Regions from separate parts of the Oceanobacillus sp. AG genome, predicted to be linked through region 2. Evidence: riboswitches for the same ligand, from Rfam matches in the RefSeq annotation. Region 2 holds a riboswitch; the other holds the start of a gene.
What was found. Region 2 has a riboswitch for lysine ahead of dapA (4-hydroxy-tetrahydrodipicolinate synthase). Riboswitches for the same ligand answer to the same signal wherever they lie in the genome.
Positions count from the first base shown of each region.

Region 1 (4,196 bases), on a different contig from region 2:
GCAAATAAATACGGGATGAAAAATGCACCACCACCGTTTTCATACGCTACTGCTGGAAACCGCCAAATATTCCCCAAACCAATCGCCGATCCAACTGCCGCTAAAATAAAACCAGCCCTTGTTCCCCACTCTGAACGTTCCTTCATTTTTGTACCCTCCTTTTTCACTACGATTATGAGTGCTAGTATATCATTTTTATAATATTCTCACATTTATATCCATATCCCACCTCCATTCTTATACAACATGATGTATTCTTATAGATATTGCGATACCTTCCTATTTAGACGTATTTTCAATTAAAAAAGCATATCCCTTTTCATATAGAAAAAGGATATGCTTTTTAACGGTCTGTAATCCCCCCACTGAATGAGTTTCACTTTATTAGGCTTCTCTCATTGTATTATTGCGGTGGATGATAAATCCGATAATTACAATCAGTCCTAATGTAATGATTAGTGGCAGAACTATCATATCCAACACACCCATCAACAGGAATCCTAACGCCGACACACCAGCAGCAAGCAGTGCATATGGCAGCTGCGTTAAAACGTGATCAATATGATTTGCACCCGCTCCTGTTGCAGAAAGAATGGTCGTGTCAGATATCGGTGAACAATGGTCCCCAAACACGGACCCAGCTAGTACAGCTCCAAGTGTTGGAAGTAATAGAACAGGGTCAATCACCATCACAACTTCAGCACCAATAGCAAGCATAATGGTAAATGTTCCCCAAGAAGTACCGGTTGCGAGTGCCATTAAACCGGAAATAATAAAGAACAACACAGGTAAGTACATCGAACTAACATTTGCTCCATGAAGCAACTCTGCTAAATATGTTCCCGTTTCAAGGGATGAAATAATCGATCCGATCATCCATGCGAGTATTAGTATATAAATCGCAGGCAACATCGATTTCATTCCTTGGACAAAAATATTCCCAATGTTTGCTTTTGGCGGATCATGCATCACATGTAGAATAAGTCCAAGCAAGACCGCAATTGCTCCCCCAATCAAGAGAGACTGATTCACGTCAGTATTAGCAAACATAGAAAGGATGGTTACCTTACCTTCTGTTGCGATTGCACCTGTAATTAGCATCATTGATACAGTCGCTACGACAAGCACAACAATGGGTAAAATCAGATGATAGACTTTTCCTTTTGGATGGGCCTCAACCGTATCACCTAAGTCACCAGGGACCTTACTATTAGTTGGATCGATCAATTCGCCTGTTTTCATTGCGCGCTTCTCATGTACCCGCATCTTTCCGATATCCATTTTCAAATAAGAAACAAGGAACACAAGTAAGATTGCTGACAAGGCGTATAAATTCATTGGAATCATTTTAATGAAAGCTTCCATTGGCTGAATACCCGTGATACCATTTGCTACAAAAATGGAGCTTAACAACCCAATAATAAATGCACCCCAACTGGAGATTGGCGAAAGCACAGTCATTGGAGCAGCAGTAGAGTCAATCAAATAGGCCAATTTCGCACGGGATATGTTGTGCCGATCTGTTACCGGCCTGGCAATTTGTCCAACTGCTAAACTGGCAAAGTAATCATCGATAAAAATAATAACACCGAGAACTCCTGTCATTAACTTTGCACCTGTACGAGTCTTTACATGTTTTAACATCCATTCTCCAAACGCCCGACTACCACCGGATCCTTGAAGAAAGGCCGTCATAATTCCCAATAAGAGCAGGAATGCAAGTAAGAATAGATTATCAACGTTAAGGGAACCATCTACCACAAATATTTCATAGAATACGAGCCATACCTCCTGCAAGGAATCTAGTATGTTGAATTCATGTATGAAAAAAGCACCCAAAACAATTCCTGCCCCTAAAGAAAGCAGAATCCGTTTCGTGACAATGACGAGCACGAGCATTACAAGTGCAGGAATAAGGGAATAAAAAGTACCTACCATTTCGTCTTTCCTCCATTTTAAAAATTTCATAGCATAGAGTACAAGTTGAACGAATGGAAGGTACATATTCACATAAAAAAACAATGATAGAAAATAACCCATCATTGTTTCTTTAACAATATACGTTATCCTCCATTTCGATCAGTAGTTCTCCATGCAATGTATTAGCATGACAGTATGCCCCTTATTCAAAGACATACCAGCAAATAATAAGTTGACGCTTATTACGCTTCGGCAAACAATCCTTTCACTAACATTCAACGTTGTCATTCTCCTGTTGGCTACTCATATTACTCGCACCTCTACCTCACCGATCAAAAAGGCGACTATTCAATTCTGAACCTACTATACTAGATTATTCCGCATTCTGCAAGTCCCGGCCGATTTCATTCCTTGGAACGGCAATCGATGGACCGGAATTGCCTCCATAAAAATCAGGTACATCTCCAAGTATTGCACCCCCATCAATATAGATTTCTGCAGTTACTGTCGTCACTTCCGAAGTGAATGGAATAATGACTTGTACATCTGCTTCCACATCCAAATAAAAGGAAATCCATACTCCATTTATTCCGAATTCCGTTTGCTCCCTTGTAATATCCGTTCGTACTGTTCCAATCACTTCCAAATTAATCGGTACTTTCGGTCCGAGATTAGCTAAAACGGTGTTTCCGGTAACTTGCCCTAAAGGAATTTCAACCAACGTAGGATCATTCATGATACGATCCGTTGCCCCTTCCTCAAACTCGAAAGGTTCTTCGTCTTCATAAAATATCGGGTCTCCCCGATTTAAGCGCTGAAAATATTCCTCCACCCGGTTGGTCGCATTTCGGTTTATTTCAGCAATTGTCGCTGCATCCGGGGAGTAGGCAGCAACATTCCCATTTTTATCATATGTAATATTCGCTATATCGGAAAAATCATAGTCCTCCGTGAAACTAACTGCACGATTAATTGCCCGGGTAGCGAACTCATTCGTCTTTTCCGTTGCAATCTCCATTAACGTTGGCTTAATTCCCTTATCGATAACCATAATGCTCACAAGAATCGATATCGTAAAGATAATGACTGTAAGTATCAATATGATTTGCGCTGGAGGTGAGCCAAATTTTCTAGGGATACGTCTCTTCCGCATGTAAAAACCCCCTCACATCATGCTTATGCAACGATGCAAGGGGTTAGACGTGCTAAACTTATGAAATAAGAAGAAGAGCCTCCCTTCCCGTCATTCCTTCTCTCCAGCCGTATTCTTTCGATGCATCCGTAATTTTCTCGAGTGGAGCAGCGAGTAATTGGTCAATCGTCCGCACGCCTATCGCTCTCCCTGCAATTACCTCCCTTTCCCGCAACTTCGGAATCTCATTGAAAATATCCACATCCAGTGCAGCACACATAATATAGCCGACTTCGTTTGAAACCGTGAGTAATGTCGTCTTTGGCAGTTCGACACTTACTGCTGTGAACTGCATCCCTTCAATTTCAATTGGATTAACAGTAATCATCTCCGGATGCCTCCTTTAGTTACATAATAAAGTATGCAAAAGCAGGCTCCTCTGTCACAATCGGCATCTTAAGGCTGCGGTGTTTTATTTCTTAACGTATCGAGTAATAAGTCCCTTAAAAATTCAGGTAGGAAGTATTGTTTCATTTCTGATTTGGCAATTTCAGGGAGAAGGCGACCGAAAGTAAATGTATCGGCAGTAGCAATGCGATATGTTTTCTGCTTTTCCACAGCTGAACCATCACGGAACGTTACCCCTGTCACTGCTTCCGTTCCGTTCGCCCGTAGTGTCGTAGATATGGATAACCCAGCAAAAAGCATTCTGCCAATGACTTTCCCGCGGAAACCGAATCCTTTCAATTGAATCTCCATGAAATCTTTCTTCAAGGAAGCACGGATCACTTCAATCAATTCATCTCCCCTCAAATGCACGACAACTGGGTTGATCGGATGCGGACAAATCCGGTGGATATCACCGTAAGTGACCATTCCTTTTGGCAAGCCGTCAAGCAGAAGTCCAGCATTCAACAAAGATGCATCAGCATCCGTCCATTTCCGTACTGTTTCCGTCAAATCTTGCATCATCGGCACATCGCTAAACCAATCCGCTTGAAACCCTTCTTCTAGATAAACAACTTCTGTTCCCAATATTCCAGAAGCTTCTTTTTCCAATTCAGTAAGCAGCCCTCTCGTATCTTCATCTTCGGGATAGCTTGATACATCTGTTGTATAAGCCTCTTTATGGATGAGCTCCTTT
Region 1 covers NZ_WOWT01000018.1:18,037-22,232, reverse strand. The annotation lists gene GN217_RS10830 (sodium-dependent transporter) at 1-146, opposite strand, end outside; gene GN217_RS10825 (Na+/H+ antiporter NhaC family protein) at 385-1,938, opposite strand; lysine riboswitch at 2,076-2,251, opposite strand; gene yunB (sporulation protein YunB) at 2,294-3,073, opposite strand; gene GN217_RS10815 (YunC family protein) at 3,132-3,440, opposite strand; gene GN217_RS10810 (bifunctional metallophosphatase/5'-nucleotidase) at 3,509-4,196, opposite strand, start outside.
Region 1: linked by a shared signal. The riboswitch ahead of GN217_RS10825 (Na+/H+ antiporter NhaC family protein) and the one ahead of dapA (4-hydroxy-tetrahydrodipicolinate synthase) in region 2 are both predicted to bind lysine.

Region 2 (4,196 bases):
GTGGTCAAAAATTGTAATAGAAAAGGTCGGCACCAAGATGCCGACCTTTTCTTTGTTTTTTTATATAGGAGCACTTGTTATTACTGAATCGTTACTTTCACCGTGCGTACGCCCCAGCTTGTTGCTTGCTTTTGCGTTGGGACGAATACATCTATTTTATTTCCACGAATTGCGCTTCCTGTATCTCCTGCAATCGCATGGCCGTATCCTTCCACATGAACGATACTTCCAAGTGGAATGACACTTGGATCAACTGCGATTACCTTCGCATTTGGATTCGCCTTTAAATCGATTCCTGTACTTGTTACACCAGAACAGCCGTTACAGTCTGCTGTATAAGCGGTAGATGTAACTGTGAATGACTTATTATCAGATTCGCTTGGCTTTGGCGTTGGTTTCGATTCCGGTTTATTTACAGCCGGTTCTTCCTTTTTCACCTGAACCGGTTTGCTTTCTTTCTGTTCCTCTTTTTTCTCTACTGATTTCGTTTTAACCACTGCAGCTTGGGCTTGTTCTTCCTGTTTCGCTTTCTCAGCAGCTGCTAGTTTAATCTCTTCTTGGCGCTCACGTTCTGCCGCTTCTGCTGCAGCAATTTCTTTTTTGACTGTATCTTCCATTGTTTTTAAACGTGTATCTTCCCCTTCTAATTGCTCGACATAAGCAACTAGTTCCTGGCGCTTATCATTTAAAGACGCTTTAACCGTCTCTTGTTGCTGCTTTTCCTGTTCAATCTGTGCACGTTCTGCTTCTTGCGCTTCATGCATTTGGTCTAAATCATTCAGCTTTTCAAGTGTTGAGTGCTGATGCGCTTCGACAAGTTCCATATCAGCTTCAAGCTGTTCCATCAACATCGCATCCGAATCCATTACTTGATTGACTGCAGTTACGCGGCTAATGAAGTCTCCAAAGCTCTGGGAGTCAAAGATCACTTCAATATAATTAATTAGCCCGCCTGATTTCTGGTAGGATGATGCTCTTGTTTTCAACAAGTCAAAGCGTTCTTCAATACTTGCATTCAATCGATCGATTTCTGCTTGGAGGGTGTAAATCTCTTCTTTCGTAGTTTCAATCTCATATGTAATTTCCTCCACTTTTGCCTCTTTCTCTTGTAGAAGGTCATCTAACCGATTGACTTCCTCGTTCAATGCTTTCATATCGTCATAAAGTTCATTGATTTTCTGTTCCCCAGCTGATAAGTTGTTCTGGATTTCTTTTCTCTCTTGTTGGATCTCCTCTAAATCACCCTTGCCACTTGCATGGACTTGTAAATGAAAGGTGCCTTGGATAAATAATAGAGAAGCTATCAAGGTGACGATTGTTATCTTTTTCCTCAACCTTTTTCCCCCATTTCCATAGATTTCTAATTCGCAATCTATGGTTGCAGTATAACATCCAATCGTAACAAAAAGATTATGCTTAGATTACAATTAGATTTCAGGAGAAATTTACATTGAAACAAAGACGGAAACGCCCTTGCAGGTTAAGAACGCGATTTGTTACGCGGAAGCCTGGGACTGCGATTACTTGTCCCTCCGTAGAGGGTTTGCCACTAAGCTAGCACATCTAGTAGTCGCAGCAACGTACAAACTGTTACTCTCGGGCTAGTGCTAACAATTTCAGTTATCCTCAGCATCTTCATTTTACAAGGAACCTTAATAATCCCCTAAAGTTAAAAAGCTAAGGAAAAATAAATTCTCCTTAGCTTTAACATATTTCTATTAATTTTCTACAGTATTTGTTTGGAAGTTTACTAGGGTTTGCGTGAGATTTGCTTTTTCTACATCTGATAATGGGATGAGTGGTAAGCGGACACTTCCAACGGGTACGTTGATTTCATTTAATGCTTCTTTTACCGGTGATGGGCTTGGAGCCTGGAATAAGGCTTTTACAACCGGCACGATGCGACGGTGGATTCCAGCAGCTTCTGTAACGTTACCATCAAGGAAGTTTTGGACCATCGCTCGCATATCTTTCCCAATCACATGAGCTGCGACCGATACAACCCCCGTTCCACCAATAGAAAGAATTGGTAACGTCATGCCGTCATCCCCGCTATATACACTGAAGTCATCTCCAGTTTCTTCAATGATCTGAGATACTGCATCAAGATCTCCGCTCGCTTCTTTTACGGAGACGATGTTATCAACTTGGGACAAGCGGATAATCGTTTCAGGAGTCATGTTGACAGAAGATCTTCCTGGAATATTGTAAAGCATGACTGGTAAAGATGTGGACGCTGCAATTTGGCTGAAATGTTGATATAATCCCTCTTGAGAAGGTTTATTATAATATGGTACGACAAGCATAATTCCATCAATGCCAATCGATTCAACTTCTCTTGTCAGTTCAATGGAGGCTCTCGTATTATTCGAGCCTGTTCCGGCAAGCACCGGTACTTTGCCATTTACTTCTTTCACTACATATTTAAATAGTTCAACCTTTTCTCTCGTCGTTAATGTCGGTGATTCACCGGTTGTCCCGGCCACAACTAAACCATCAGTTCCTGTATCGAGTAAATGTTCAATTAGCTTTGACGTTCTACCATAATCTACTTCTCCGTGTTTATCAAAAGGTGTCACCATTGCTGTTAGTAATCTACCAAAATACATTTATTTCACATCCCTTTCTTTTTTACCATCAATAAAAGCAAAAAAGCAATAACGGTTTGGGCCGCTATTGCTTTTCGAACGATGGATTGTTCTTTCGCTTGATAGCTCCCCATATAGTTGCCTATATGACAGATCTATACCTATTCGATATAGACCCAGCATCCGGAATTAATGAGCTTCCTTCTGCTTCGGCAATTCCCCCTTTCCATATGGTTCACTGGGTCTCATTCACCCTCCACATATGTACTAATGGTCACTGCAACCTCTATCCTTACTTTATCGTTTATAAAATAAGAGATATTTAATTGTTTTCACTACTATAACAAAGACTGTAAGAAATAACAAGTAACAGCAGCTCTTTACTGCTATATTTATGTTATTTGCACCCTAACCGTGCATCTTTTATACAGGAAAACATCATCTAGTCGTTTTTTCCTTACTGAGTATTAGTTGAATAAATTGGGCCGTTACTGGCTGTTGAATCTCTCACTTAGGATTTGCAATTATTCTGATGTTACAATGGGAATTTTATAACCAATTACTCTAGGATAGGATTCGTTCACCAAATAATGATCCAATTAAGTCAACTGCCAATGTCCCCGTTTTATTTCGCTCATCAAGAATTGGATTGACCTCTACAAATTCAGCGGATGTAATTTTACCAGTTTCCGCAAGCATCTCCATGGCAAGATGAGCTTCACGGAACGTTACCCCGCCTGGAACTGGAGTGCCGACACCCGGTGCGTCCAAGGGATCTATTGCATCGAGATCAAAGGAAAGATGCACCCCGTCTACCCCCTGCTCTTCAAAATATTGATTCGTATCTTCAATAATCTGAGGCATGCCGATTCGATCAATTTCATGCATCGTGTACACTTTGATTCCTTTTTCTTTAATAAAATCTTTTTCACCAGGATCTAGGTCACGCGCACCGATGATAATAATATTTTCTGGTTTTACTTTTGGAGAATATCCACCAATTTCAGTGAGACTTTCTTCGCCATAGCCTAACGATGCAGCAAGTGGCATACCATGGATATTTCCGGATGGAGACGTCTCAGGAGTATTCAGATCTCCGTGGGCGTCATACCATATAAGGCCAAGATTTTTATAAGATTTAGCTACCCCTGCTAATGTACCAATAGCCATACTATGGTCACCGCCTAAAATAAGCGGAAAAGAATCCTTTTGTATAACTTCTTCAATCTGGATCATTAACTGTTCACTTGCTTTATAGACCGCTTCCAAGTTTCTGATTCCAGTTTTCGGATCTGTCTTTAGTTTATCTCTACCAATCTGGATATCTCCTAAATCTTTAACGGTGTATCCCCTATTCTCAAGCCTTTCTATGATACCGGCATAGCGAATTGCACTGGGGCCCATATCGACTCCGCGCCGTAATTGACCAAGATCGATCGGCATTCCGATAATTGATATATTTCTCATGTGAAAAACCTCCAGTTGCCTTTTAAATATGTAACAAAAGCTCGTATATCTCTATATATATTTTCAAAATAGAACTGGAACATAACCAGTCACACATTCGTTATGTTCCAGCCTAGTGAAAATTTCTCTATTTACTTAATA
Region 2 covers NZ_WOWT01000038.1:21,520-25,715, forward strand. The annotation lists gene GN217_RS16765 (SPFH domain-containing protein) at 1-17, shown strand, start outside; gene GN217_RS19330 (PcsB-like coiled-coil domain-containing protein) at 81-1,334, opposite strand; gene dapA (4-hydroxy-tetrahydrodipicolinate synthase) at 1,719-2,609, opposite strand; lysine riboswitch at 2,704-2,885, opposite strand; gene rocF (arginase) at 3,153-4,055, opposite strand; gene GN217_RS16785 (ornithine--oxo-acid transaminase) at 4,183-4,196, opposite strand, start outside.